Linked DNA regions of Gloeobacter violaceus PCC 7421. The protein of the gene in region 1 interacts with the protein of each later gene in a pairwise test. Links are inferred from orthologs where the notes say so. Each region holds a gene or a part of one and is shown in the gene's direction. Other genes may lie near its edges.

What was found.
Region 2: the proteins of eno (region 1) and rpe interact in binary tests that used the Escherichia coli proteins (3 or more experiments, as listed by UniProt). The link is inferred for Gloeobacter violaceus PCC 7421 from one-to-one orthologs.

The regions. Positions count from the first base shown.
Region 1 is NC_005125.1:2,267,324-2,280,188, reverse strand. Bases 2,944-5,904 are described here. They hold eno (phosphopyruvate hydratase), read left to right. Parts: upstream 2,944-3,765; coding sequence 3,766-5,043; downstream 5,044-5,904. Other genes in these bases: GLL_RS10985 (pentapeptide repeat-containing protein), read right to left, coding at 5,258-5,904; GLL_RS10995 (phosphoribulokinase), read left to right, coding at 2,944-3,729. Also shown: GLL_RS11015 (IS4-like element ISGvi3 family transposase), read left to right, coding at 1-104; GLL_RS11010 (hypothetical protein), read left to right, coding at 123-383; GLL_RS11005 (DUF2288 domain-containing protein), read right to left, coding at 517-822; GLL_RS11000 (polysaccharide deacetylase family protein), read left to right, coding at 927-2,564; more of GLL_RS10995, read left to right, coding at 2,725-2,943; more of GLL_RS10985, read right to left, coding at 5,905-6,001; GLL_RS23245 (hypothetical protein), read right to left, coding at 6,113-7,093; GLL_RS23240 (hypothetical protein), read right to left, coding at 7,103-7,834; GLL_RS23235 (hypothetical protein), read left to right, coding at 8,066-8,275; GLL_RS10960 (TonB-dependent receptor plug domain-containing protein), read right to left, coding at 8,789-10,846; GLL_RS10955 (HD domain-containing protein), read left to right, coding at 10,978-11,610; purF (amidophosphoribosyltransferase), read right to left, coding at 11,839-12,865. UniProt on the Escherichia coli protein: Catalyzes the reversible conversion of 2-phosphoglycerate (2-PG) into phosphoenolpyruvate (PEP). It is essential for the degradation of carbohydrates via glycolysis.
Region 2 is NC_005125.1:3,731,642-3,747,401, reverse strand. Bases 720-3,531 are described here. They hold rpe (ribulose-phosphate 3-epimerase), read left to right. Parts: upstream 720-1,680; coding sequence 1,681-2,382; downstream 2,383-3,531. Other genes in these bases: GLL_RS18280 (alpha/beta fold hydrolase), read right to left, coding at 2,862-3,531; ispF (2-C-methyl-D-erythritol 2,4-cyclodiphosphate synthase), read right to left, coding at 2,390-2,860; GLL_RS18295 (DUF6464 family protein), read right to left, coding at 1,216-1,569; GLL_RS18300 (universal stress protein), read left to right, coding at 784-1,209. Outside these bases: leuB (3-isopropylmalate dehydrogenase), read left to right, coding at 1-590; more of GLL_RS18280, read right to left, coding at 3,532-3,716; GLL_RS18275 (HU family DNA-binding protein), read left to right, coding at 3,832-4,149; GLL_RS18270 (NAD(P)H-quinone oxidoreductase subunit O), read left to right, coding at 4,210-4,446; carA (glutamine-hydrolyzing carbamoyl-phosphate synthase small subunit), read left to right, coding at 4,504-5,658; GLL_RS18260 (tetratricopeptide repeat protein), read left to right, coding at 5,906-7,216; GLL_RS18255 (M61 family metallopeptidase), read right to left, coding at 7,213-8,949; GLL_RS18250 (YggT family protein), read right to left, coding at 8,981-9,256; GLL_RS18245 (hypothetical protein), read right to left, coding at 9,294-9,605; deoC (deoxyribose-phosphate aldolase), read left to right, coding at 9,697-10,377; GLL_RS18235 (UbiA family prenyltransferase), read left to right, coding at 10,416-11,258; GLL_RS18230 (TIGR03960 family B12-binding radical SAM protein), read right to left, coding at 11,261-13,780; GLL_RS18225 (M48 metallopeptidase family protein), read right to left, coding at 13,821-14,330; GLL_RS18220 (RibD family protein), read right to left, coding at 14,321-15,019; GLL_RS18215 (hypothetical protein), read left to right, coding at 15,600-15,760. UniProt on the Escherichia coli protein: Catalyzes the reversible epimerization of D-ribulose 5-phosphate to D-xylulose 5-phosphate.

The DNA.
Region 1 (12,865 bases):
GTTGTATGTGCCAAGAAATCAGTTATGTGCATTGGCTAGGAAAATTACTCGGTAGCCAGAGGCGTAGAGCGCGGCTGCCCAGAGCGTGTACATATGTCCATTGATTCAACATTTCTGCCAAAATGCCTCTCGACATTTCGTACAAAGATACACAAAGTTTGCAGACCCGTCGGCTGGAGGCCGGAAAGATAGCGTGGCAAGAAGACTATCTGCTCGCTGTTTTGCCCGTAGCTTTTTGTGTTTTTCTGCTGGTGATGTTTTTTCGCTTACCGGGTGTGCCTTCCCTGCTTACTTTTCTGGGACTCTTGTCGATTATTCTGGCTGCGGGCTTTCTCAGATCGATCAGTGCTCGGCTCGATCAGATGCCGGAACACAAACACTAATTTCTCCGACGAAATGGTGGAGTAAAGGGCAACGCCGACAGCACTATCGGAGATTAAGGCTCTTCAAGCGGCAGCAAGAATCGTGAGGTGGGCTTGTGCTGGACGGTGCGCCGGACACCGGGTCCGGAGGTGACTACAGAACAGCCGATTCCAGCCCGTGATCGTGCACCAGCACAAAAGGACGCACGATAAGCGCTTCGTAGCGGTGAGCAGTGCGGTTGCGCTCGTGGATCTCCGCTTCGGTGGGTTTGTAGAGCATCCCCCGCTCCAGCCACACCGTGAAACGGGCCGTGTCGTCCCCCACCAAGGCTTCGCCCACTTCTACCAGTTTCAACGCGCGCGAGACCATGATCACCCGCCCGTTGAGGGCGTGGATGGTCAGATCGGGCCATTGGGCTTCGTCTACCATCTGCTGCAACTGTTCGCGTAGCTCGCTCATCGCTCCCCCGTCGGCATGCTTTCCCATTTTGAAACGACTCTGGGCTTAAACGCGGCGGGCGGGGCTGTTATTGTTGAGAGTGGTTTTGGAGAGGGGATACCGCCTTGCAACGCGCCCAAGCCAAGTCTGCTCCCAGGCCCAATCAAAACCTCAGGCGTCTGCTGGCGATCGGGGCCGCCGTTGGAGTGACAGCCGGGATCGCCGCCGTCTTTTTCTTGCCCCGTTCCGCTCCCCCGCCCCAGACGAGCGTGGCCACGCCTTTGCCTCCTGCTGTGGGGGCTGCCGAGTTACCCAGCGCCCCGAGCGGACCGGAGGATATCGCCCGTTCCGCCCGCCTTGCCCGGGTGCCGGCCATCATGTACCACGACATCGTGCGGCGCAAAGACGTCTGGTTCGACACAACGGTAGAAGAGTTTCGAGCCCAACTCGAAGCCATCCGCGCGGCTGGGGCTACGCCCATCACTATTGACCAGTTCCACGAGCACCTCAAAAACGGTGCCCCCCTGCCGGTCAAACCGATCTTGCTCACCTTCGACGACGGCTATCTGGGCCATCTCGAAAACGCCTACCCGCTGCTCAAAGAATTCAACTACCCGGCGGTGTTCTTTGTGCACACCGCCTACGTCGGCGCGCTGACGGGCAAGCCCCACATGAACTGGGAGCAAATCAAACAAATCGATTCCGAAGGGCTCGTCTCGATCCAGTCGCACACGATCACCCATCCGGCGGATCTGCGTACCCTCGACGACGCGGCTCTGGAGCGCGAACTGGTCGAATCAAAGCGGATTCTCGAAGAGAAGCTCGGCCACCCTGTCCACTACCTCGCCTACCCGGTGGGCAACCAGGACGAGCGGGTGCGCCAGGGTGCCATCGATGCAGGCTACCGGCTTTCCTTCACAATGGATCTGGGCTACACGGGCCAATCCGGCAGCCTGCTCGCCTTGCAGCGGTTCATCGATTCGCGCCTGCCGCTGGCCTTGGCGGGGGTCGGGGCCGTGGCCGATACCCGCGTCAACATGGAAGCCCCGGTGACCCTTCACGAGCAGACCCACCGGCGGGTGCGGCTGGTGTGGCTTTCCGGGGGCAATTACACCACCCGCCACTCCGAGGGCAACCGCTACCCGGTGGGCGATTTTATCGAGCGCGAGCGGGCGGTGGGCGGCATCAACGGCGGCTTTTTTGCCTTCGCGGGCCTGCGGGCGACCAATTCCGACATGGTCGGGCCGTACCTGTCCCAGAACGAGGGGCGCTTTATGCCCGGTGCCCCCGAATTCGACAAGTCCCTGCGGGGCCGACCGGTGGTGCTGATCAGCGCGACGGGCCTGCGCTTCGTGCCCTACAGCCCCGAGACCTTTGACACCGAAGCGGAGGCGCGCGCCTACTTAAGCGACCTGTCCGACCTGTTTGTCGCGGGGGTCTGGCTGGTCAACAACGGACAGGCCCTCACCACCGAGCAAATCGAGCAATTCCGGCTTTCCAACCATTCCGAATTTCGCCGCCGCACATTCATGGGCATCGACAAGGCCGGTCTGCCGATGGTGGGTGCCACCCTCACCAACGTCAATGCCACCCAACTGGCCCGCGCCCTCGAAGAGGCGGGCCTGCGCGAGGCGGTGCTGCTCGACTCGGGCTTTTCGACGTCGCTGGTCCACCAGGGCAAGGTGCTGGTCACCGGCCACACCGCTCCCAGTATCCCCAGCCGGATCATTCCCCACGCCGTGCTCGTCCATCCCCCCCTTTAGAATGTTTATCGCGTTCGTTTATTGCCAAACACCCATTCGTCTTTGTGTGCTATTTATCTTGGGGGGAACCCACGGCGATCGGTGATTTTTTATCAACGCAATCGAAGCCAATCTGGACGCCGCCGGAATGGAAACCCTTACCGCAACAGAGACGCAGCCTATGACCAACTCTGTGCAATTTGTCTGCGCCACGGCGCGTCAACAACTCAAACAGTTGCGATCTCCGATTATTGTTGGTGTTGCAGGCGACAGCGGCAGCGGCAAAACCACCTACAGCAACGGCATTCGTCGCCTGCTGGGAAGCGATCTGGTTTCGACGCTCTGCACGGACGGCTACCACAAAGAGGACCGCGAACAGCGCCAGATCAGCGGCCGTCTGCCCCTGGACCCGGCGGCCAACCACCTGGACCGGTTGGCCGAGCACCTCAAAGCCCTCAAACAGGGAAAGGCCGTGCCCATCCCCGTCTATAACCACGGCTCGGGCAAGTTTGAGCAGCCCGAGAATTTTGTGCCGACGCCGATTGTCGTCGTGGAAGGCTTGCATACGCTGTACCCGGAATTGATCCCGTACCTCGATTTCAGCCTCTACGTCGATCCGGATCATCCCGTCAAGTGGCAGTGGAAATGGGAGCGCGACCTCAAGCGCCGCGGTCACAAAGCCGAACAGCTCGAGCAGGAGATGCTGCAGCGCGAAGCCGCCTTCAAGCGTTGGATCGATTTTCAAAAGATTGACGCCAACGTGGTGATCAAAATTTTTCATAGCCAACTGCAGTGCCTTGCCCCCCACCAGTTCACCGGCATCCTGCCCAACCCGTGCTACAAAGTGGAACTGATCCTGCAGCCGGCTCCTGTGCCGCTGCCGACGTTGCCCCTGCCATTTGATCTCGCGGCGATGCTCGCCGTCGACCAGCCCCCTTTTATGCTGGCGGCGGTCCCCTACCGCTACTGGGGGCGCTCGGCGATTGCCATTCACCTCGACGGTGTGCTGTCGCAAAAGACCATCGCCGGGCTCGAAGACTATATCGTTAACTACACAGGCATTCCCACGGATGAGGCCATTCCGGAGGAGCAGTACGAGCTGACATCGGCTACCCGCTTCGCCCAACTGTTGATTACCTGGCGCTTTTTGGAGCAAATCAACTATTTGCTTCAAAAAAACCGATAGTGCACTCTTAATCTTTTAAGACAAGGAGTTCTTGGCATGCTGATTACATCGATCGAAGCGCACGAAATTCTCGATTCACGGGGCAATCCGACCGTCGAAGCACAGGTGGCGCTTGAAAACGGGACGACCGGCTCGGCCATCGTTCCTTCGGGCGCCTCCACCGGCGAAAAAGAAGCGGTGGAGTTGCGCGACAGCGATCCGAAGCGCTACGGCGGCAAAGGGGTGCTGAGCGCCGTGGCCAACGTCAACGACTCGATCGCCCCCGAAATTATCGGCATGGAAGTCACCGACCAGCGCAGCATCGACCGCAAGATGATCGAAATCGACGGTACCGCCAACAAAGCCACCCTCGGCGCCAACGCGATCTTGGCGGTCTCGATGGCGGTGGCACGCACCGCCGCTCTCTCGCTGGGGCTGCCTCTCTATCGCTATTTGGGCGGTACGAACGCCTCGCTGTTGCCGGTACCCTGCATGAACGTGATCAACGGCGGCAAGCACGCCGACAACACCGTCGATTTTCAAGAATTTATGATCGCCCCGCACAACGCACCCAATTTTGCCGAGGCACTACGCATGGGAGCTGAGACTTTCCATGCCCTCAAATCGATCCTGCGCGGCAAAGGCTACAGCACGGGCGTGGGCGACGAAGGCGGCTTTGCCCCCGATCTCAAGTCCAACGAAGAGGCGGTCGAAGTGATTTTGCTTGCGATCGAAAAGGCCGGCTACCGGCCCGGCGAGGACATCTCGATCTGTCTTGACCCGGCCACCAGCGAGATGTGGAAGGACGGCAAGTACTTGTTCTTCAAGTCCGACCAGTCCACCAAGACCTCCGAGGAAATGGTCGATCTGTGGGCTTCCTGGGCAGGCCAGTATCCGATCGTTTCGCTCGAAGACGGCATGGGTGAGAACGATTGGGAAGGCTGGAAAATGCTCACCGACCGCATCGGTGCCACTGTCGAGCTGGTAGGAGACGACCTGTTTTGCACTAACGCTAAAATTCTTGCCGAAGGCATCGAAAAGGGTGTCGCCAATTCCATTTTGATCAAATTGAATCAGATCGGTTCGGTCAGCGAGACGCTCGACACCATCGAACTGGCCGTCAAGCACAACTACAAATGTTTTGTCTCCCATCGCTCCGGCGAGACCGAGGACACGACCATTGCGGATCTGACCGTGGCGACCGCCGCGGGCCAGATCAAGACCGGCTCCGGCTGCCGCAGTGAGCGGGTGGCCAAGTTCAACCAGTTACTGAGAATCGAGCGCCAGCTCGGCGAGGCGGCCCGCTTCGCGGGCAAGTCCGCCTTTGCGCGTTAGGCGATTTCCAGGTGTCTGTCGCATGCAGCCGCCCGTCTGCTCCGCCACCGCTTGCGCACTGCCGAAGTACCCCCAACGCGGCCCACCGGCCAAACCACCGACGGTCCCCCCGACAATCGTACCGACACCCAGAAGGAGCATGGTATCGAGAGTAACCCCGAGACCCCGCGTCTGTGCTGCCGCCCACCCGCCTGCAACCGTAAGCTTCCAGTGTTCAAGGGTGAATGCTTTCATCGGGCATCGTGGCCCCGGCCAGCAGAACTCCCTCCAAATGGGCTCCCTGCAAGTTCGCGCCACTCAAGTCCGCTTCGCGCAGGTCCGCCCCGCGCAAATCGGCACTAACCAGCAGAGCCTGTCGGAGGTTCGCCTTGTGCAGCTTGGCCTCGCGCAGGTCGGCCTCGCACAGGTTGGCATCAAACAGATCGCTCTCCCGGCAGTCGGCCCTGCGCAAATTGGCCCTGCGCAAATTGGCACTGACGAAGCTCGCTTCGCGCAGATCCGCTCCTTCTAGATTCGCTTCCTGCAGTTCTGCTTCGTCCAAACAAGTCTCTGTAAAATCGGCTCCCTGCAGTTCTGCTTCGTCCAAACAAGTCTCTGTAAAATCGGCTCCTGCCAGGTTAGCCCGCTGCAAATGGACCCCCGTCAGCCGGGTTCTGGAAAGATCCGCTCCGGGCAGTTGTCGGCCTTTGAGCGGCGGTAGGTTGACAAGTTCCCAAACGGTGCGCCATTTGATGTCCAACTGTGTCTTCTCGTCGATGAGCAGACCTTCCAGGTCGGTGTAGTCAAACGTCGCCCCGGTCAGGTTCGCCTTGCGCAGGTCCGCTCCTTTGATGAACGCGTCTATGAAGTGAGCCCCCGGCAAGTCCACTCCGCGCAAGTCCGCTTTTTCCAGATCGGCCCTGACAAAATTGCGCTCGCCCTGCGCATAACGCTCCAACAACTCTTGGGCGTTGTGCACTCTTGGTTTGTCCCGGGCAGCGTCATCTCTCTGGTGCTGCCAAGCTTGGTACAAGTCTCGAAAGATATCCCTGAAATAGTCGAGAAAAAACACGCCTTTACGCCTCCTTGACTAGGGTTCTGGACGTAGAGAGCCTGTAGCTTGCTCTGCTGCGCTCTGCCCCGCTGCTGCACCGCCGAGGTAGCCTAGGGCTCCACTGAGCAGACCCCCGACCGCACCGCCGACCATCGTACCGATACCCGGTAGGAACGTGGTACCGATTGTGGCACCCAGGCCGCCACCTGCCTGGGCTCCTGCCCACCCGCCTGCCCAGCCGCCACCGATGCGGGCCGCTTCGACGAAAGTATGGTCCCAGTCACCGCTTTGGAGACTGGTATGGAGCGCGCTGCCCATTGCCCAGGCATCAAGGGCGACACCACCTACCAGTGCCGCTCGGCCGAGCGGTTTCGCCTGCTCCAGAGTACGGCCGAGGGTTTCTGCGAAGGTTCCGGCTTTGATTTCTGTATGATTTTCAATGCCGAAAGCATCAAATGCTTTGTGGTGATTCCAGTGCCAGCCGACTGCGTACATTTGCTTTCCCATCACCGGGTCCATCGTGAATTTTCCGCTGGCCGCATCTTTGACCGGAAATGGTCCGTAGTCCAACCGCAAACCTTTCCAATCTTTGAACTTACCGGTCAGGGAATCGACTTGGTTGATATAAGCCTGACCGGTCGGCTTGGAAAAACCCGAAATGTCTCGAAATGACAAATTGAAATCGGTCAGCACCTTTTGAGAATTCGGCAGTTGCTTCCAAATCGGATAAGTCAACTCCTGCACTAAGCCCAGTCCAGATAGTCCTGCTTTGCCAATATCCGCGAGCCACTCGGTGTCCGACTGCGCCGGGCTCGGCAAGTCCTCAGTCTGTGCTCCATCAAAATCAACACTTAGTTGGGCCTGCAAAAATCGCGGACTCGCGCTGCCGTCACCGTCCTGGTCACTGTCACCGCTGCCCTCCGTCTGGCTGCTGTCGACCAGGACACACTCAGCGATCCACCAGTCCTCACCTGGACTCTCGGCCGCCTCGGTCGTGTCGGCGGCAACCAACTGCAACCACAGCGGCTACGGCGTTGAGCTGCCACTGTCGATTGCATCGTTTTCGAAACCTGCCTGCCTGCCGGATGTCTCGCCTTTGGGCAAGCTATCAAAAGCAGCAGCCTCTGCATTCTCGATGTCGCTCCCCTTGAAGCCGCTGGGCAATGGTTCCGCCTCGGCGTGCTCCCAAGGAACAATGGCTGTCTCCCAGTCGCTCACAGCCGCTGTGTCACTTTGGCCGAACGCTGCATCGCTGCCCTCGATGCTCCAGTAGCCGTCCTGCAGGTCGTTGGCTGAGCCAAGCTCGTCCGGCTCACCGCCGCACCCATCCTCCAAGCCATCTGCGTCGTGATCGCCGCTCAGGGTTTGTGCCCCTTCAGCACCGGTATCGGCAGCAGGATCCTCAAAAGTGGCCTCGGCCTCTTCCCAATGGACGGCGGCCTCGGGCTCATACCAGGCGTGGCCGTCCCACGGTTGCGGGGCGGTCATCTCACTGTAGGCTGTGTCATAGCCTGCCTGGCTTTCACTGTCTACCTCCAAGCTGTGGGTGCTCAAGCCGCCGGGATTTTCCCCGGCGGCGTTGCCAATGTCGGCACCGGTTACGAAAAGCTCGACATCGCCCGTGTCTGCATCGTCTATCGGGTAGGAGTTCTCGAAGCCTGCCGACTCTCCGGTGTTGGCGGCATACTGCTCATTTGCGTCCACGATAACCTCAGCGCAGGTTTGGCAGCGTGCAGACAAAATCAGAGTTGTCTGCATAATAATATATCTATTGGGCGACGTTGTTCAAGGTGTGCCAGACATCGCTGAGCAGATCGCATCCGGTTAAACCGTCCGGCTGGGCGAAGCTATCAAGTGTCCAATCGCATCCAACCAGATATGATTGGACACTTGCCCCAGGATCCGGACAACATCAATTTTTCTTGCCGGTGCGGTTTGGCTGCGAGCCTCCAGGGCGACAGTATAAACAGACACACTCGGAGGTTTGCCATGCCCACGGACGAAGAGAAGCGGGAAATTGTCACCGAAAAGCGCCACCAGCAAGAAAATCTTGAGCACAACATGCTTGTGCGCGCCGAGGAGGCCGAACCTGAGCCCATCACCGAGGAGGCGAGAGAGTTGCTCACCGAGCAGCGCCGCCACGAGGAGAACCTCCAGCACAACATGCTCCACCGCGCCGAGGAGCAGCTTAAATCGTAGGTCTCCAGGGATTGCGATAAAGCTCCCACTGGCTCTCCAGACCGACTTGCAGCCGGCAGTCCGAGCGGGGGTGGGCAACGCATAGCAGGACAAAGCCGGCGGCGAGCTGCTCCGGCTTGAGGCAACGGTGCGCGAGTGTTCTACCTTTCCTGCAATCAGTCGGGCTGCACAGGTGATGCAGGCTCTATAGCGGCAGCCGAAGGACAGCGCGATCTCGGCCGCCTCGGCGGCCGCCAGAATGGATTGCTCCGCGCGCACCGGTATGACCTGACCATCGCCACCCGGCAGGTCGACACCGCGCTAAATCCAGATGTCGGAGGTGCAGTCTCCGCCGGGGTAGCGCATTTCGTGGACGCGGGCCGGTCCCTCGGACTCCTTGCCAAAGTCGATGTAGTGGAACCATTGTCCGTCCAGCAGTAACTGACGACAGGGCGCGAAAGGAAGCCTGGCCGTGGGGATCAAAGCGAAATTACTGCAATCCTATCAGCAAACCGTATTTGCGGCATGGTCCGGCTAGAAACTCGTCTGCAACCCGATCCGGTAGAGCAGCCCGGGAGTGTAGGTGCGGTTGACCCGCTCGTAGGGGATGTCGAGCAGGTTCTCGACGTAGGCGGTAATCGCCAGGTTTGGGTTGATCGGGATGCGGGCTCTGAGATCGAGCGAGGCCCAGGGGGGCGAGAAATCGGTATTGGTGCTGTCGAAATTAAAAAATGCCCGGCGCGAGCCGCTGCCGTAGGTAACCTGCACATTGGCCTGCCAGCCGCTGTTGTCGTAGCCTACCCCGGCCTGCCCGACCGAGTAGGGTACAAAGCCCAATTGCAGTCCCGATTCCGGGCCGGTGAGAATGCGCGCGTCGGTGTAGGTGTAGTTGAGAAAACTCGACCACTGCGGTGCCATCTGCCAGCGCACCGCCGCCTCCAGGCCATTGGTGGCCACTACCCCGACGTTCTGCCACTGGCCGGTCACGACGGCAAGGCGATTATTCAGGCCGCTGCCGAAGTAGGTGAATTTGCCTTCGAGCGCGTCGCTGAAACGCACGTCGAGGCCGGCGGTGTAGGCCGAACCGGTCTCAGGCACCAATTGATCGTTGGGCAGCCAGCCGTGCACCGTATCGTAGACGTAGAGCTGATCGAGACCGGGGTTGCGCTGGGCGAGCACCCAGCTTGCGCGCAGGGCGACATCGGGGCTGAGCGCCCAGCGAAAGCCGGCGCTCGGGTTGGTGTAACTGTTGAAGCGGCTGTTGACGGTCTGGCGCACGCCCAGTTCCAGCACCGCCGAGGGGGCCACGCTCCAGCTTCCCACGGCAAACAGGGCGCCGTTGAAGACGGCCCGGTTCTCCACTTCATTGAAGGGCGCCCGATTGGGCAGCGTGCTGAGCGTGTCGCTATTGAGTTGGTTGCTGGTGGCATCGAGGCCGTAGCGCAACTGCAGATTGGGGGCGGTCTTCCAGTCGTGTTCGACGCGGGCGCTCAGCAAGTTGGTGTCGAGGGTGCCGGTGCGGTTGAAGCGCACGCCGGTGGGGCCGTAGGTGTTGAAGTAGTCCTGGTTGTAGCCGAGGTTGACCGTGAGCACCGAATCCTCGCCCGCCCCAAGCTGATGGCGCGATCCCAGGCCCAGGTTGAACCCGTCGTGGTCGAGGCGGTCGCACTGCAGCGCCAGGGTCGGACTGCAGCTGCCGGGAAAGCCAAAGTACAACAATCCGCGTCGCGAGAGGATCTTGGTGACATCGAGGCTGATGGCATTGCGCGGGTCGATGTCAAAGGTAAAGTTGCCCGAGTAGCTGTTGCGGTAGGTGTCGCCGTTGAAAAGCAACCCGTCCGCGCCGCGATTGATCGATGCTTCCGGCACGTAGTAGCGGTTGTCGGTCAAAAAACTCTGATAGCCCACCCGGTAGCTCAACTGCTCGGTGGACCCGGAGAAACTCGCCTGGTAGTTTGCCTGGGAGTAATTGCCCCACTCGGCCCCCGCTTTGAATTGGGGCGGGCCTTTGCCCTTTTTGGTGATCACGTTCACCACGCCGCCGAAGCCCTCGGTGCCGTAGAGTGTCGAACTGGCGCCGCTGGAAAGCTCTACTTTTTCGATCGATTCGACCGGCAGGGCGTTTAAGTCGGTGGCGCCGTGGTAGGTGCTGATGTTGGAGCCGTAGGGACGACCGTTGAGCAAAAACGTCGACTGGTTGATCGAAGATCCCCGGTAGTAGGTGCCGGTGTGAATATCCGCCGCCGGTCCCACGTCGTTGACGGCAAAGCCCGGCATGCCGCGCAACACATCTGCCAGGCTCTGGGAGCCCTGCTTTTCGATCTGGGCGGCGGGGACTGTGTAGACCGGCGCCACCGGCGGCAGCGGCTGCAAAGTCTCCACCTGGGGTGAAAGCACCGGTGGCACTTCTACCGGTGGGGAATCGGCTTGTCTGGGTGGCGCTTGGGCAAGGGCGGGAGCTACCAGGTCGCGGGCCGAGTACAAGGGGAAGTTCAGATCGGCGCGGGTGATCACTGTCTCCGCCAGGCAGGACACGGGCAGGCACAGCGCCAGGGTCCAGGCGAAGGCGCAATGGAGGGTGTGGGATCTCATCAAAAGGTTTGGCGATAACGCCTGCTCATGCTCCGGCAACGCGCGGGGGTCTGTCAAAAGACAGCCCGTCAGACTTACGCCCAAAGCAGCCGGGGTGATAGCCTGAATGCCAGGATCGCGCTCTACGTCCCATGTCTATCTACTCCGTCCGCTACAACGACGCCCTTATTCTTGCCGCTAGAGCCCACTGCGACCAACTGCGCAAGGGCACCGACATTCCCTACGTCATGCATCCTTTTCACGTCTCGCTGCTGCTCATCCGCTGCGGTTACAGCGAAGATGTGGCGATTGCCGCCCTGCTGCACGATGTGGTCGAAGACTGCAATGTCAGCCTGGAAGCGATCGAGACGGCCTTCGGCCTGCAAGTCGCCCGGTTGGTGGAGGCAGTCTCCGAGATCAAATTGCGCAATGGTGAGAAGATTGCCTGGGAAGAACGCAAGCGACTCGCCATCGGGCACCTGTGCACCGCCGGGCCAGAGGTGGCCGCCTTAAAAGCGGCCGACACCCTGCACAATATCCAATCGATGATCCACGAACTGCGCACCCATGGTCCCGGAGTTTGGGCTCACTTTGGGCGCGGTCCGCAACCGACTTTTCGGTACTACCGTGAGGTGCTCTCTGCCGTACGTCGCTGGCTGGACAGCGCCCATCCGCTTTTGGTCGAACTGGAGCAGGCCGTCCAAGCGGTCGAAAATCTCTCCCGTGACGGCGGTGAGGGATCCTTGTCCGTGAAGGTTGACGCTCTATCGGATCTGCCCCCATAATAAGAGACTGTGCCTCGCCCCCATCGTCTAGAGGCCCAGGACACCTCCCTTTCACGGAGGCGACACCGGTTCGAATCCGGTTGGGGGTACTATTGTTAATCCTGTTTGGACTGAATTTTCCGGTCGCGAATTTTGAGTTTTCCCGTGCCGAGCCTGGGTCTGGGCATCCGGGGTGAAACACCCGCTGCAGTAGCGGCATGTCGCTCAGCCGAGGCTCTGGAATCGGGATCAGCTGGCTGCGGTTTTTTCGAGCACCAGTTTGGTGCGGCGGATCGCATCAGGAATCGGAATCGGGTAATCGCCGGTGAAGCAGGCGGTGCAAAAGCCCTGGCCGTCGGTGCGGGTCGCCTTGAGCATCCCTTCGACACTCAAGTAGGCAAGGCTGTCCACCTCGATGTGCCGGGCAATTTCATCCACGCTCTTGGTGGCGGCAATCAACTGGTCCTGCGAGTCGGTGTCGATGCCGTAGAAACAGGGATGGGTGACCGGGGGCGAGGAGATACGCATGTGCACCTCGCGCGCACCGCTGTCGCGCAGGGCCTGGACAATCTTGCGGCTGGTGGTGCCGCGCACGATCGAATCGTCGACGATTACGATCCGCTTGCCTTCGATGACGTCGGGCAACGGATTGAGCTTCATCTTGATGCCCGCCTCGCGCATCGTCTGGGTGGGTTGGATGAACGTGCGGCCTACGTAGTGATTCTTGATGAGACCTTGCTGGAAGAGAATGCCGGAGGCGCGGGCGTAGCCGATGGCGGCGGGGGTACCCGAGTCGGGGACCGGGATGACGACGTCCGCCTCCACAGGGGCCTCCTGAGCGAGGATCTCGCCCAGGCGCTCGCGGTAGGTGTAGAGGCTCTCGGCGTTCACGCGCGAATCGGGGCGGGCAAAATAGATCATCTCAAAGATGCACATCCGCGGTTCGGGTTTCGCCCAGTGGTGGGACTCCAGGCCCGATTCGGTGATGAACACCAGTTCGCCGGGCTCGACGTCGCGCAGGTATTTCGCACCGATGATGCTGAGGGCGCAGGTCTCACTCGCGAGCACGTAGCGGCCCTTGAGGGTGCCGATGACCAGCGGACGCACGCCGTTGGCGTCGCGGGTGCCCATCAGCCCCGCCGGGGTGCCGATCACCAGGCTGAAGGCGCCGCGGCAGCGCTTGAGGGCGTGAACGGTCCCCTCGACCCAACCCTTGCCGTCGTCGACCGCCTCGCCGATGGCGTGGACAATCTCTTCGGAATCGGTGGTGGCCAGC
Region 2 (15,760 bases), 1.5 Mb from region 1 along the record:
GCGCCTTTGAGATCGAGCGCATCGGCCGGGTGGCTTTTGAAGCGGCCCGGGAACGGCGGGGCAAACTGTGTTCGGTCGATAAAGCCAACGTGCTCGAAGTCTCGCAACTGTGGCGCGAAGTGCTTGTGGGCCTTGCCCCCGAGTACCCGGATGTCGAACTGACGCACATGTACGTGGATAACTGTGCGATGCAGCTGGTGCGCCGGCCCCGCCAGTTCGACACGATCGTCACCGAGAACATGTTCGGCGACATTCTCTCAGACGAAGCGGCGATGCTCACAGGCTCGATCGGCATGCTGCCCTCGGCGTCGCTGGGCAGCGGCGGCCCGGGGCTCTACGAGCCGGTGCACGGCTCCGCCCCGGACATCGCGGGCCAGGACAAGGCCAACCCACTGGCCCAGGTGCTCTCGGGGGCGATGCTGCTGCGCCACAGCCTCCGGCAACCCGAGGCCGCCCAGGCTGTCGAAAGGGCGGTGCAGACGGTCCTGGAGCAAGGCTACCGTACCGGCGACATCGCCGCCCCCGGCGCCCAAATCGTCGGTTGCCGGGCGATGGGCGAGCAGCTGCTCGCCGCCTTCGAGCGTGCGTGAGCGGGTTGGCTCAGATTTGAACGATGATTGCTGAGGTGATCGTTATTTGAGCGGTCTTGCTAAGATTTCAAAGCCCAGGCGTGCCGGGCGAGCATTGGAGTGGACTATGTTTACAAGGCGCAGGCTGCGCAGTTCCGACCCGAAAACCATCGAGCAGAGCGCTCCCCTCCTCGGACGGGAACAGGAAACTTCTATGCTGAAAAACGTCCTGGTCGCGGTGGACAGCTCCGAGTTCGCCTGGCGGGTGATCGAGGCGCTCTCGCACCTGCACCTGGCGCCCAACTGCCTGGTGGTGCTCGCCCACATCGTGCCGCCGCCGACTTCGGAAGATTTTGTCGAGGCCGACGTGCCCCACACCCAGCAAGAAGGGGTGCCGATGGCCGTCGAGGCCGAAAGCTGGCTCGACACGCTGAGTGTGGAGATCGACTATCCCACCGCCCAGGAGATCGTCACCGGCGATGCCGCCGAGGAGATCGTGCGCCTCGCGGGGATCCATCGCTGCGAATTGATTTTGATCGGCTCGCGCGGCCTGAAGGGTCTCACCCGCATCATCCAGGGCTCGGTCAGCTCCCAGGTGGTGGCCGACGCCCCCTGCTCGGTGTACGTCGTGCGCTCCTAAAGCCCGCTATTCCGCCATTTCGTAGTAGCGGCAACCGTCGCAGGGGCCGCTCGGGTTTTGGGCGCAGCGAATCAGCGCCGAGCGCGCGTTGAAGCGGCAAGTCGGATCGCCGATTACCCAGTGGCCCTGGTGGAGTTTGCGCTCGCCCAGGGTGCCCTGGGCCGGTTGCACATAGAGCACGATGCGGTCGAGGCGGTAGCGCCCGCAGCGCAGGCTGTAGCGGTGGCGGCGTTCGAGCACCGCGTAGATTGCCCCTTCGACCTCAACAAAACTGCCGGGCTGCTGCGTGGGAGGAACCATCACCTCAGCCACACACTGGGCGGTATCGGCGCGGTAAATCTGGGTCGGCAACAGATTCATATTGCAATATGTTAGCTGATTGTTTACTTCGCCATAACCTGACGGCTGAACCGGTCCCCTTAATTAAAAGTAGTAAACTGGGGGGCAGACGCACCAGGAGGTTCTCGACCCATGGCCAAGCCCGTTGTTGTCGCCCCGTCGATTTTGTCGGCCGACTTTGCCCGCCTCGGCGAGGAGATTCATGCCATTGATGAAGCCGGAGCAGACTGGATCCACGTCGATGTCATGGACGGGCGCTTTGTGCCCAACATCACGATTGGACCGCTCATCGTCAAGGCGATCCGGCCGGTGACCCAGAAAGTGCTCGATGTGCACCTGATGATTGTCGAGCCCGAGAAGTACATCGCCGATTTTGCCAAGGCGGGTGCCGACATCATCACCGTCCATTGCGAACACAACTCGACGGTGCACCTGCACCGGGCGCTCTCGCAGATCAAAGAACTGGGCAAACAGGCGGGTGTGTCGCTCAATCCGTCCACACCTTTGAGCCTCATCGAGTACGTCCTCGACCTGTGCGACTTGGTACTCGTCATGAGCGTCAACCCCGGCTTCGGCGGCCAAAGCTTCATTCCGCAGGTGCTGCCCAAGATTGCCCGGCTCAAGTCGATGTGCGAGGAGCGCGGCCTCGACCCGTGGATCGAAGTGGACGGCGGCCTGAAGCCTTCCAACACCTGGCAGGTGCTCGAGGTGGGTGCCAACGCCATCGTCTCGGGCTCGGGAGTGTTTGGGGTCGGCCCGGCCCGCTACGCCGAGGCGATCGAAGGGGTGCGCGCCAGCCACCGCCCGGCGGTGGAAGTGGCCGCCCAGGTGTAGCGCCTGCCTATTCTTCGAGGAGCACCACCGCGTGACAGGCCATAGCAAGGCCTTCGCCCACGGGGCCGAGGCCCTCGTTGGTCGTGGCCTTGACGCTCAATCGGTCGAGGGGTAAACCCAATGCGCCCGCCAGACTCTGGCGGATGGCCGGGATATGGGGAGCGAGCTTCGGCCGCTCCGCCACCACCACCGCATCGACGTTCGAAAGCCGCAGACCGCGCCCGCGCACCAGTTCGAGCACCTTCGAAAGCAGCAGCAGACTCGAGACGTCCTGCCACTGGGGATCGCCCGGCGGGAAGTGTCGGCCGATATCGCCCAGGCAGGCGGCCCCCAAAAGGGCGTCGGTGATCGCGTGGGTGAGCAGATCTGCGTCGCTGTGACCGAGCAGGCCCAGGCGGTAGGGAATCTCGACACCCCCCAAGATCAAGCGCCGCCCTTCGACCAGGCGGTGAAAGTCGTAGCCGTTGCCGATGCGCATTTCAAACCCTCCCACTGCCACCCATTCTGGGGCGAAACACCTCCGCAAAGGCGAGCAATTCGTGGTGAAAAGCGTCCGGGCACTCCAGTTGGGGCAGGTGTCCGCAGTCGGGGAGAACGGCGAGCTTGTGCAGCGGCAGGGCGCGGGCGAACTTTTCTGCCCAACTGACCGGCAAAATGCGGTCCTCTTTGCCCCAGACAACGAGCACCGGGCAGCGCACCCGGGCGAGGGCCGCGCTGTCGAGCGTTCCCTGGGGGCTGAGCCGCAGCAGGGCGGGGGCGATGACGCCGCGCCAGAAACTGCCGCGCACCTCTTCAGAAAGAGCCTCGGGCCGATAGAAGGCGGTGGCGAGCAGACCACCCAGCAGGTCCACGCCGCTGGGGCCAAGGGTCAGCTTTTCTGGGCGGGTGGGCATGCCCTCCAGACCGGCAGCCGCCACCAGACAAATTCCAAGCACCATTTGCGGGCGTTCGAGGTAGGCGCGCAGAGCCACCCAACCCCCGAGGCTGTTGCCCACCAGCAGAGTCGGCTGCTGTAAAGACCTCGCGAGGGCAGCCCCCAGCCAGCGGGGGCTGAGTTCTCCTGCGGGCATCCCCGAGGCGCCGTGGCCCGGCAGATCGAGGGCAGTCGCTCCAAAGCCTCGCTGCGCCAGAAACGGCATTGTAAAGCGCCAATGCTCGGAGGTGCCCCCAAGGCTGTGCACAAGCAACACCGGCGGGCCATTGCCGGCCGTGCGACTATAGATACTGGCGTCGTCCCAATTTTGGGTTCGCTCGACAAAGGTATAAACCAGGGTGTGCGCTCCAGCTGCGATCCGTTCGTGCTTCCAGCCTAACGCGGCGGTAGTCTGCAACACAGAACCCGTTGGCGAGATCTTGCACTATGCCTGCATTGGGTCCATGCGCCTCCCCACCCAAGCTAATAATGAGTGGTCCGGTTTACACCAGGCCACTTTTTTGTTTCTACCACCCATGAACTATCTAGAACCGCTCAACCGGCAGCAACTGCTCCAGCAGATGGCCTCACGGGTCGACGGGTTGACCCAGAAGACCGCCGGCGCCGCCCTCGATGCGGCCCTCGAGGTGATCGCCGACGCCCTTGCCCAGGGCCGCACCGTCAAGCTGTCCGGGTTCGGCAGTTTTCAAGTGCGCCGCCGCCCCGCCCGCACCAACATCCACCCGCGCACCGGCCAGCCGGTGCTGGTTCCTGCCGCCTGGAACGCCGTCTTCTCCCCTGCCCAGGCACTGCGCGAGCGGCTGCGCGTCCTGCCGCACCCGCCCGAGGCGTGAGCCGCCCGACAATCTACCTGTTGCTGCTAGTTTGAAATTATTACCTGATTACGTATAACGATGCCGATCAAAAAAGGTTCACTCGTGCGCGCCGTGCGCGACAAACTCGACAACAGCCTGGAGGCGCTCGCCAACGACACCCGCTGGCCGTCCTATCTGTTTGAGACCGACGGAGAGGTGCTCGATATGCGCGGGGACTACGCACTGATCAAGTTCGGTGCGGTGCCGACGCCGCCCGTCTGGCTGCGCCAGGACCAGCTTGCCGAGAGCGGTGCCGCCGCTGAGAGCACTTCGTAGTGCTTCGCCTGCCGATTTGCTAGCTTGGGAAAGATTTTTGGGCAGCGGGGCAGGGCGATGGCGCAGCGAACGGTGGCGCGACTGGTGCTGGAGGACGGCACGGCTTTTGAGGGCTGGTCGTTCGGGGCGCCGGGTACCAGTGTGGGCGAGGTGGTCTTCAATACCGGCATGACCGGCTATCAGGAAGTGCTGACCGATCCCAGCTACTGCGGGCAGATCGTTGCCTTCACGTACCCCGAACTGGGCAACACCGGCGTCAACCTTGAAGATGCCGAATCGGACCGGCCCCAGGTGCGCGGGGTGATCGCCCACAACGTCGCTGGGCGGCCCAGTTCCTGGCGTGCTACCCAGAGTCTTGGGGATTACCTGAAGGACCACGCCATCGTCGCCATCGCCAGCATCGACACCCGCGCCCTCACCCGTCACCTGCGCAGCCGCGGGGCAATGAACGGCGCCATCTCCACAGAACTCTCCACCGAGGCGTTGCTCGCCCGCCTGCAGGAGGCTCCCGCGATGCAGGGGCTCGATCTGGTGCCCCGGGTGACCACCGCCGCTCCCTACACATGGTCGGAAAGTACCGCCGCCGACTGGCTTGCCACGCGGGCCGCCGCAGGGGAACGGCCCCTGCGGGTGGTGGCCATCGACTTCGGCATCAAGCACAACATCCTGCGCCGTCTGGCCAGCTACGGCTGCGAAGTGATCGTCGTACCGGCCGATACCGGTGTCGAGGCGATCCTCGCCTATCGACCGGACGGCATTTTTCTTTCCAATGGCCCGGGCGACCCGGCGGCGGTGCGCTACGGCATCGAGACCGTCCAGGGATTGCTCAAAAGCCGCAAGCCGATGTTCGGCATCTGTCTGGGCCACCAAATTCTGGCCCTGGCCCTGGGCGGCGAGACCTACAAACTCAAGTTCGGACACCGCGGCCTCAACCAGCCGGCCAGCTTCAACAACCGCGTCGAAATCACCAGCCAGAACCACGGTTTCGCGGTAGATGACGCCTCGCTGGCCGGGGCAAATATCGAAATCACCCACCTCAACCTCAACGATCGGACCGTAGAGGGCCTACGCCACCGCGAACTGCCGGTCTTCTCGGTGCAGTACCATCCCGAGGCCAGCCCCGGCCCCCACGACGCCGATTACCTGTTTGCCCAATTCGTCGATCTGATGCGCGAAAAGCCGGCGGATGCCGCCAGCCTAGTCGAGCTATAGATGTTTTCTATGGCCAATTCATCAAACCATCGAGAACTTTAGGGTAATATTCAGTCGGGTTGCGACTCACCCAGGGTTCCCCTAGGGCAAACGGGCGGGCAAACGCCTCAAGAATGGAATTCTCTCTATATGTGCCTTGAGATACAAGACCTCAAAACAACCGCAATTTATTGTGTGAGTATTCAATCATTTGATTGTTTCGATTGCTTTACATCCTTGCCGTCTGTCGTTCACCGTTTTTAATACAATGATGCTCTCGACTCGCCATTCTCTCGGTCTCGGTACAGCCCTGCTACTGCTGGTGTCGGTGTCGGCTGCTGTGCATGCGGAGCCTTCACCCGCCCCTGCTTTGCTTCTGGCGGACATTCGCCCGGGCAGCTTCTTTCAAGCGTTTCAGGATGGCCAGCAGCGCTACGCGGCGGGCGATCTGCGCGGTGCCGCCGAATTCTACGGTGAAGCCATTCGCCGCGATCCGACCCGCGCATCGGCCTATCTGGCCCGGGCGGGTGTGCGCCACGACCTGGGGGATCTCGAAGGAGCGGCGGCCGATTACACCGAAGCCATCCGGCTGGAGCCCGACAACCGTTTCGCCTACGACAGCCGCGGCGATCTGCACGTGGAGGTGGGCAAGCTAGAGGCCGCCGCGGACGATTACACCGTGCTCATCCACCTCGATCCGAAGGACGCCTCGGCTTACGAAAACCGGGCGGGTGTGCGCCGCTCCCTGGGGGACATCGCAGGGGCGATTGCCGATTACACCCAGATGATCCGCCTGGATCCCAGCGACCCGGCCGGCTATCAGAACCGCGCCAAGCTCTACCGCCAGAGCGGCAAGGTGCAGTTGGCCCTGGCCGACTACGCCGAGGTCTTGCGCCTTGAGCCCAGCCACCTGCACGCCCTCATCGAGCGCGTCGAGGTGCGTTTGTTTGCTGGCGACAAGCCGGGAGCTCTCGCCGACGCCGATCGGGCGGTGGCGGTCGCTTCCAAGGAGCGCTCGGCGTGGGTTGCCCGCGCCAACGCCCGCCGGGCCGCCGGGGACAAAAAAGGAGCGCTCGCCGATTTCGACGCCGCCCTTGCCCTGGGGCCGAACGCCGATGTGCACATCGGGCGCGGCGAGTTGCGATTTTTCCTGGGAGATCGCCCGGGGGCGATCGAAGACTACGACGTGGCGATCCGCCTCGACCCGCGGGGCAACGGCTATCACTACCGGGGCTTCGCCCGCTTTGCGATGGGTGATCTCAAAGGTGCCCTCGAAGATCTCAACCGCGAGGTCGATTTGAACCCCCGGGAAGCGGCCGCCTACCTCACCCGCGGCCAGTTGCACCTGCGCCTGCGCGACAGCGGTCAAGCCCTTGCCGATTACGAGCGGGCCATCGCGTTGCAGCCGTCCCCTGCGGCCTTCCGTTTGCGCGCTCTGGCACTCGCCGTTCGGGGCGAAAAGGACAAAGCAATCGCCGATCTCAAAAAGGCAATCGACCTCTACTCCGGCCAGGGCAACACCGCCCAGGTCCAGAAGCTGCAGGCGGAACTCAAAAAAATCGCCGCGGCGATAGGCTAGGCGGGGCCTCTCTCCCCAAGCCAGGCTATGAGGCGGTCGCGCTCTTGGGCGGTCGCCTCGGCGCGCCGCTCGACGGTGTAGGCGGCGGGACGCGCCTCGGTGAGGCGAGCGGTGGTGGTGCGCAACTCCTCGCGGCGAAAGTATGTCACTTCGAGGCGGTCCCCAGGCCGCCAGTCGGCTAGACGGTCCTTGAGCGTGCCGTGGGTCACCTTCCAACCTGCCAGGGCCACCAACTCGTCGCCGGTTGCCATACCGGCCAGTTGGGCGGGAGAGCCTGCTTCGACGTTCTGGACCGTGGTGCGGCCGTTTTGCTCCTGGGTGCGCAATCCCAGATAGGGCGGCGCACCGTCGGTGCCGGTCGGCACCAGCTGGAGGCCGAAGGGACCGAAGTGGCCCTCGAAGTCCAGTTCGCCGGTCGAACGTAGGGCGTGATCAAAAAAGAGTTTTAGATCCAGGCCCACCGCCCGCTCGATGATAGGTTCGAGTTCTGCCTCTGGGAAACTGGTGTCCACCGCACCGTAGCGCTGCCAGAGATGGCGCATCGCGTCGTCGAGGGAGCGTTCGCCGTCGGTGCGCAGACGAATTTCGAGATCGAGCAGCAGGCAGACCAGTTGCCCTTTAAGGTAGTAGGACACCTGGGAATTCAGAGAGTTCTCGTTGGGCCGGTAGAGCTTGATCCAGGTGTCGAAGCTCGATTCGGCCAGCGATTGGACCGCGCGGCCGGGGGTGGTGAGCAGGCGGGTGATATGGGTTCCCAGTTGCTTGAGGTAGTGGGTGGCGTCATAGATACCGGCACGCAGTGGGATCAGCTCGTCATAGTAGCTGGTGGCTCCTTCCATGAACCACAACGAACGGGTGTAATTTTCGTGGGCGTAGTCGAAGCGATCGAGGGTCGAAGGCCGGATGCGCTTGACGTTCCAGAGGTGGAAAAATTCGTGGGCGACCAGATTCAAAAACTTGAAATACTTTTCGTCACCCCTTAGCTCGAAGCGTGGGTAGAGCAGCGTCGTCGAATTGCGGTGCTCCAAACCGCCGTAGCCGTCGGCAAAGTGCACCAGAAACAAATAGTGCTCGTAGGGGAGGCTGCCGAAGAGTTTTGCCTCGGTGGTGATGAGGCTCTCCAGATCCGGCAGGAAGCGGTTGTAATCGAGGTTGCTCTTGCCCCAGACAGCCAGGGTGTGGGGTTTGCCTTGGACGGTAAAAGGGACGATGCGGTGGGTGCCCACCTCGAAGGGACTGTCCACCAGTTCGTCATAACTGGCCGCCTGGAAGGTGTTCTGCCGGCCCGGCACAGCGGCAAGGGCGGTGCTGACGCGCCAGTCTGGGTTGAGCGGCGCCACGCTCACTTCGCACGGGGACGATTCGCAACCCGGCACATAGAAAAAAAGGCAGGCCCCGTTGAAGAAGGCGTGGGTGATATCCAGGTGGCTGGTGCGCACGGTCAGTTCGTTGGCGTAGACGCGGTAGCGTACCTGCACCTGCCCGTCTGCGGGCACTTCCATCCGCCAGGTCTGCTTGGCCAGTTTCTGCCACCGCAGCGGTCCGGTGGCGCCCACGGCCTCGAAATCCTGCAGGTGGCGGCTGTACTCGCGCACCAGGTACGATCCCGGCGTCCAGACCGGCAGCTTGAGGGTCAGGGCCGAATCGCTCCAGCCCTCGATCGTCATCTCGACATCAAAAAGGTGGGCATGGGCTTTTTCCATGCTCACCCGGTAGCGGATCGCAGCAGCCATAGGCGCCCCTCGGTGCGGATGCGCGACTATTCTAGACCGGCAAGCTCGCCAGACCGCTCACCAGCAGACCGCCTACGACCTGCAGCGCCAGAAACGCCAGGATGGGCGAGAGGTCGATGCCGCCCAAGGGCGGGATGATCGAGCGAAAAAGGTTGAGGTAGGGATCGGTCAGCTGGCTGAGGATAGCCCAGGGATTGCTCGACCAATCGATATTGGGAAACCAGCTAAGCAGAACCCGCACAAACAGGAGAACCACGTAGATCTGGATGAAGTTGCTGAGCGCCGGGGCCAAAGTCTGAGCGATCATCTCCACTGTCACCGTATGTTTCTTATTCCAGGGTAGTTCACGATGGCATCTCTGGGGGAGGGGACGGCTGGGTGCTCGACCACAGACGGCTGCGGGTCTGCTCAATAGCCTGGTTGAGTTCGGCAATTTTTTCGTCGAGCACGCGCCGGGCGTCTTCGAGTGTGCCTGGATCGACCCCTGGGGAGACGGGCGGTTCGGGGGAGCGATGGGGCGCTTCGATTTCGGCGTTGCGCCGCAGGCGCGGGGCGACCAGGCTGGCGACCAGCCCCCCCACCACCGAACCGATCACCGCTCCTACCACCAATCCGTCCAGAAAGGCGTCCTGGTCGTCTCTTGGGTTTTGCGCCATCGCCGCACCTTTGATAGCTGTCTACAGAATAGCGCTGTGTACCATTCGGAGAAACTGGGGGTATTCTGTGGAGAAATTTGGACCGCGAACGATGATTAGCAGCCATCCCGAAATCGAACTGGCCGGATTTATCGAGCAGACTTGCCTCAAACCGACCGCCACCGCAGACGATGTTCGCCAGATGTGTTGGGAGGCGCAGCGGTACCGCTTTGCCGCAGTCTGCGTAGCACCGGTGTACGCGCCTTTGGCCGTCGAATTGCTGCACAAGCAAAAACCCCAGGTCTTCACGGTCGTCGGTTTTCCGCTGGGACTGGCCACCGCCCCCTGCAAGCTTTTCGAAGCGCAGGAGGCGGCGGCGAGGGGGGTGACGGGCCTGGAGGTGATGGTCAACCTGGGGGCGATCAAATCCGGCCACTACAACGCCATCTACGAAGAACTCGGTCAGATCGTCGATGCGGTCGGCTGTGAGGTGCGGGCGATTCTGGAGTTGAACTTGCTGGATGCAACCGAGCGCCGGCACGTCGCCGAGGTGTGTCTCGATGTCGGAGTCACTGCCCTGAAGACCTCCGCCGGTTGGTCGGGTCCGGTGCGGCCCGAAGATATTTTGGGTCTGCGGCGCATTCTGCGCAACCAGTTGGGGATCAAAGTGGCGGGCGGTATCCACACCCTGAACCAGGCCCTCGAACTGCTGGCTGCCGGGGCAAACCGCCTGGGCACCGGTCGGGGGGTCGAGATCCTGCGCGAACAGCACGCCCTTGGTAAGACGGCGTGACGTACCCTCGAAGAAGACGCTCGAGATAGAGGCTGGGGGTGAAACGGTTTTTGGCGCCGCTTGGCGGGGTGGTCGGCATCCTGGAGCGCTGGCTGCTCTACCCGAATGTCGTACTGGCGCTCACGGCCGTGCTCTGGAGCGCCTGCACCCAGAAGCTGCTGAATATTCCCCAAGACCCGGCTGTGCTGGCGCTTGTCTTTGCCCTGACGCTGGTGACCTACAACCGCGACCGGCTGGCGGACGCCGACAGCCCCGCCGATCGCAGCAACACTGCCGAACGCACCCGCTGGGTGGACCGCCACCGAAAATCGCTCGCACGCTTTACTGGCGGCGCCGCCCTGGTGGCCGCGATGCTGCTGTGTTTGCGGCCGATGGCCCTGGCGCCGATCGGGGCGGGAATCGGTTTTGCCCTGGTGTACAGCAGCCGTGTGCTGCCGGGAGGTCGGGCGGTGCGCCAACTGCCGGTCACTAAAGTTCCGTATGTCGCCCTCCTGTGGGCGGTGCTCACCGTCGCAGTACCGGCGGCAGCGGCCGGTACTGCCTGGAACGGGCGCGCGGCACTGGTGGGAAGCCTCATTTTCTTTGCCGCGGCTGCCCTGGTCAACCTCAACGATTTGCGCGACCTGCGGGGGGACCGTATCGCGGGTACGCTCACCCTGCCTGTACTGTTGGGCGACGGTCCCGCCCGACTCTTCTCGGCGATCTCGGGGAGCCTGGTGGGGCTTTGTGCGGTGCTGCTGGAGCAGCCGGGTCTGGGACTGCTCGGACTTTATATTGCCCTTTTGGCACTCAGCTACCGCGTAGAAGACGATCGGCTCTTTCGCTGGCTCATCGAAGGCATCGGCGTGCCCACCTGGCTGGCGGTGTTCTGGCTGGGGTGATTTCAGCCCAAACGCAAACCGAGGCGGTGGATACGGGTCAGCGCCAGTTCCAGGCCGCTTGAACGCTGGAGCAGTTGAACGACGTCGTCGGGGCGCAAGACCGTGCCGTCGTTGCGGCAGGCCCCCACGTAGCGGATCTCGATGGCCTCCGGCCGCACGGCCGCCAGTTCCAGTTCAAACAGCCATAGACGGGCGTCGATGGTATAGCGGTTGCCCGATTTTTTGCTGGTGCGCTCGACCGGGAGTTGCTCGCCGGCGTTGATCGCCGCCACGACCTCCACCCAGTCCGCCGGGGCGGGGGTGTGCACCAGCAGGCGATATTCGGCCGCTACCAGCTCAGTGGCGGCGGCGGGGCTTTTGAGGGGAACGGACTCGACGCTCACCATCTCGACGCCTGCGGGCAATTGGGCCTGTAGCCGTGCCCGAAATTCCTCGGGCTCGAGGGGAGCGACCAATTCAAAATCGACGATTTCGCCGCTGCTTTCAGCCCCGAGGGCCAGGGCGGTGGCCGCCACGATGCGCGGCAGCGGGTGGAAACCGCCAGAGTGGGCCAGGGCGATCTCGCCGCGGCGGCAGGCCCGCTCCCAGAGCCGCTGCAGGTCGAGATGACCGATAAAGCGCGATTCTGCCAATTTGGCGAAGACCACCCGCAATCGCTGGGCGGCCGGGGGTGGCGGGGTGACGGAGGCGACCCGCCCGGGTACCGGGGGTGGGGCGATAACCACGTTGGTGCCGAAATCTTCGCCGCACACCCCGCAGTGGGAGCACGAATCGAAGGAGCAGTCGGGCACAACCGCCTCTTCTAAGGCCCGCCGATAGTCCTCCGCCAGCCAGCGCTTGTCGATGCCGGTATCGATAAAATCCCACGGCAGCGGCGCTTCGACGGGTGGTCCCACCACATCCCAGCTGTAGCCGAATTCCGCCAGCACCCGATCCCAGATGCCAAAAAAGGCATCCGGGGCAAACCAGGGATCGTGGCGAGCCACACCCAGTTCCCAGGCGCGGTGGATAGCACTGTTCATGTCGCGGCCGGCGCGGGTGAGCACGTCCTCGAGCGCCGAGACGCGGATGTCGGTGAAGTTGGCCTTGACCCCTTTGAGCCGGCGCAAGGCCGCCTGCAACAGCGCCTGTTTGTGGCGCAGCTCCTCGGCGGTGACCGAGTGCCACTGGAAAGGTGTAAACGGCTTCGGGGTGAAGTTGGAAAGGGTGACGTTCACCTCCAGGCGGCGGCGGTTGGGCAGGCGGCACTCGCGCTGCAGCCAGCCGATCGTTTCGGCGATCCCGAGCACGTCCTGGTCGGTCTCGGTGGGCAGCCCAATCATAAAGTAGAGCTTCACCAGATCCCAGCCCTGCTCGTAGGCGGTCTTCACCCCCCGCAGCAGATCTGCGTTGGTGAGGCCTTTGTTGATCACATCGCGCAGGCGCTGGGTGCCGGCCTCGGGAGCGAAGGTGAGCCCCGGCTTGCGCGCCCCGCCGATGATCCCCGCCAGTTGCTCGTCGAAGCGGTCGACCCGCTGCGAAGGCAGCGACAGCGAAACGAGATCGTCGCGCAGGGTATTTTGCAGCCGGGCACCCACCGCCGGCAGCGACAGGTAGTCGGAGCAGCTCAGCGACAGGAGCGAAAATTCGTTGTAGCCGGTGGCCTTGAGTCCCGCGACGATGCCCTCGACCACCGCCTCCGGGGCGACATCGCGGGCCGGGCGGGTGAGCATGCCGGGCTGACAGAACCGACAGCCGCGGGTGCAGCCGCGGCGCACTTCGATGGCGAGCCGGTCGTGGACCGTCTCGATCAGGGGGACCAACCCCACCGAATATTTGGGCATCGGGGTGGCCACACGGCGCACCACCCGCGCGGGCACATCGGCCGTCGGGGTGGGCACCCCCGCTGCCGGCGCGTAGAAACAAGGCACGTAGACCCCCGGCACCTGGGCCAGATCCAACAGCTGCGCCCCACGGCCGAGGCCCGCCGCTTTGCCCTCCTCGATCACCAGGCCGATTTCAGGCAGAACTTCTTCGCCGTCGCCGAAGACAAAAAAGTCGAAAAAGTCGGTATAGGGCTCCGGGTTGGAACTGGCGGTCGGTCCGCCCGCGAAGATAAGGGGATGGGTGTGGTCACGATCTCCGGCGCGCAGGGGCAGGCCCGCCAGGGCGAGCATCTCCAGGGCGTTGGTCACCCCCAGTTCGTAGGCAAGCGAAAAGCCCACCAGGTCAAATTCCGCCAGAGCGCAGCGCGACTCGACCGCAAATAACGGTGTGCCGGTCTCGCGCAACCGAGCGGCCAGATCCGTCCCCGGTAGGTAGGTGCGGTCACAAAGCTGCCGGGGCTGAGTGTTCAGGATGTTGTAGAGAATGATGTGCCCGAGGTTGGAAGCCCCGACTTCGTAGATCTCCGGATAGGTAAGCACCCAGCGCACGCTTGCGGCTTCCCAATCTTTGTGAAAAGCGCCCAGTTCGTTGCCCAGGTAGCGGGCAGGCGTCTGGATATCGGCACTGAGAATCTGGTCGAGGGCGATGGGCGGCATAGGGCACACGTTGGGTGCGACACCCGCTATTTTAAGTCCCTCAGGCTTCGGGTTCCGCCGGATCGATGTCTCCCAGCCCCAGGGCCATCAGGTAGCCGCGGGCGCGCTCGGCTTTTTCGAAGCGGTTGACCAGCGCCCAGAAGCGCGGACCGTGGTTGGGTTCGACCAGATGCGCCAGCTCGTGCACCAGCACGTAGTCGCGCACAAAAGCCGGCAGGGCTGCGAGGCGGTGGGAGAGGCGAATGGTGCCCAAAGTCGGGGTGCAACTGCCCCAGCGCGCCTCCTGATTGGTCACCCAGCGAATCGATTGCCACTCCAGACACCCTTCGAAATAGTGGCGGTTGAGTTGGCGGGCGCGGCGCTCCAGTTCGTCGTCGTCGAGCAGTGGGCAGTGGGCGCGCTTCAGCCAGCGGCTTTTGAGGCGCTCGACGATCCGCTGCAACTCGGCGTCGTCCATCTGGACGGGGGCGCGCACGACAAACACGTCCCCCTCGGCCCGGGCGCTGACGCTGCGGGTGCGCCGGTGGCTGCGGATGATTTTTACCTGCATGGCTTGATCACCCGGTAGTGCAAAAACAAGTCACCGGCCGTCTGGCGCAATTCAACCAGTTCGAGGGCCGGAGCCTTGAGCGGTTCAAAACCGGCGCCTTCGACGGGTGTGGTGGCCTCGCGCCCGCCGAAGATAACCGGCCAGACCGTGAGCCACAGATCATCGATGCGTCCCGCCGCAAGCAGCGCTGCGACCAGATCGCCGCCGCCCAGGGCCGCCACCCGCCCAATACCCCGCTCGGCAAAAAAGGCGTAGGCGCGCTCCCAATCGAGTTCGTTCTCACCCGCCGCCACCAGGGTCGCCAGTTCGGCAAGGCGCGGGTGCGGGCTGCGGGCTACGGCCTGCTCAGTCGTCAAGATCCAGCGCTCGATGGGCTGCGCAAAAAACGGCAGATCCGGCGGCAGATCGAGCGAGCGGCTGACCACACAGGTGATGGGCTGCGGCGGCTGGCCGCGCGCCTGGCGGGCAGCAATCCACTGTGGGTCGCTCACGGTATAGGTTTGCCCCTCGATGCGGATGGTGCCTGCGCCGATGAGGATCAAATCCGCTAGAGACGTTTGATATTCGAGATGGGCGTGGTCGACCGGGTCCGAGCGCCTCGGGGCGAGGGGGTCGGCCGGAGCGATTTTGCCGTCGGCGCTCATGCCGAGGACGATGGTGGTCGAGGTGGCCACGGTCGAGTCGACCATTATAAAGTGAGCGGCGACCCCTACTGTAGCAGGCACACACCACGTCCGCAGTTAGGGACTTTACCGCATTTGGGTGCACAGTGAATGGATTGCGCGGTTGGGTCAGCCGCCGGGCAGATTCGCGCGCCGAATAAGTTTTCTACTTTATCGACAATGCCGAGTGCGAGGCATCGGGCGACAAGGCCCGCGCCGATGCCGCAGCCTGGGAGGCGGTGCGCCAAAAAATTACCCTCAACGCATCGGGCTGCTAGGCCTGACTCGGCCTGGCCGTCCACCGGCCTCCCGGTGGTTCTTGGCGGCGCACATAAACAAACCCCAGCCGAGGCTGGGGCGGGGATGAGTATATAAGGAGAACTCCCCGTAGTATCGCCCGCCCCGGGCGATCCGCGAGTGTATCGCAGGACTGAGCTTTGCGAGCGGCCGACCCACCCCGCTATCTTTTCGGTGGCTCCATTTCCGGATAAGACGGGTCTGTATTTCCCTCTCTCAGCCTATGCCCCAGGGGCCATGGCAAAAGCGCTCCAATCTACTTAACTGTAGGTAAGCGTTGTAAAGAAAGGGTCGATTGCGGCCTGGAATCATGAAGCAATTTATTTATTCTTTCGCAGCGGTTTTGCTGATTGTGGGCACCCAGGGGGCCTTTGCCACCGACTACGAGTTGCCGGCGCAAGTCCAGCGGGCCTCCCAACTCAGCACCGAGCGGCTTGAAGGGGTGTACGCCGATTGCGCCCGCCAGGTCAC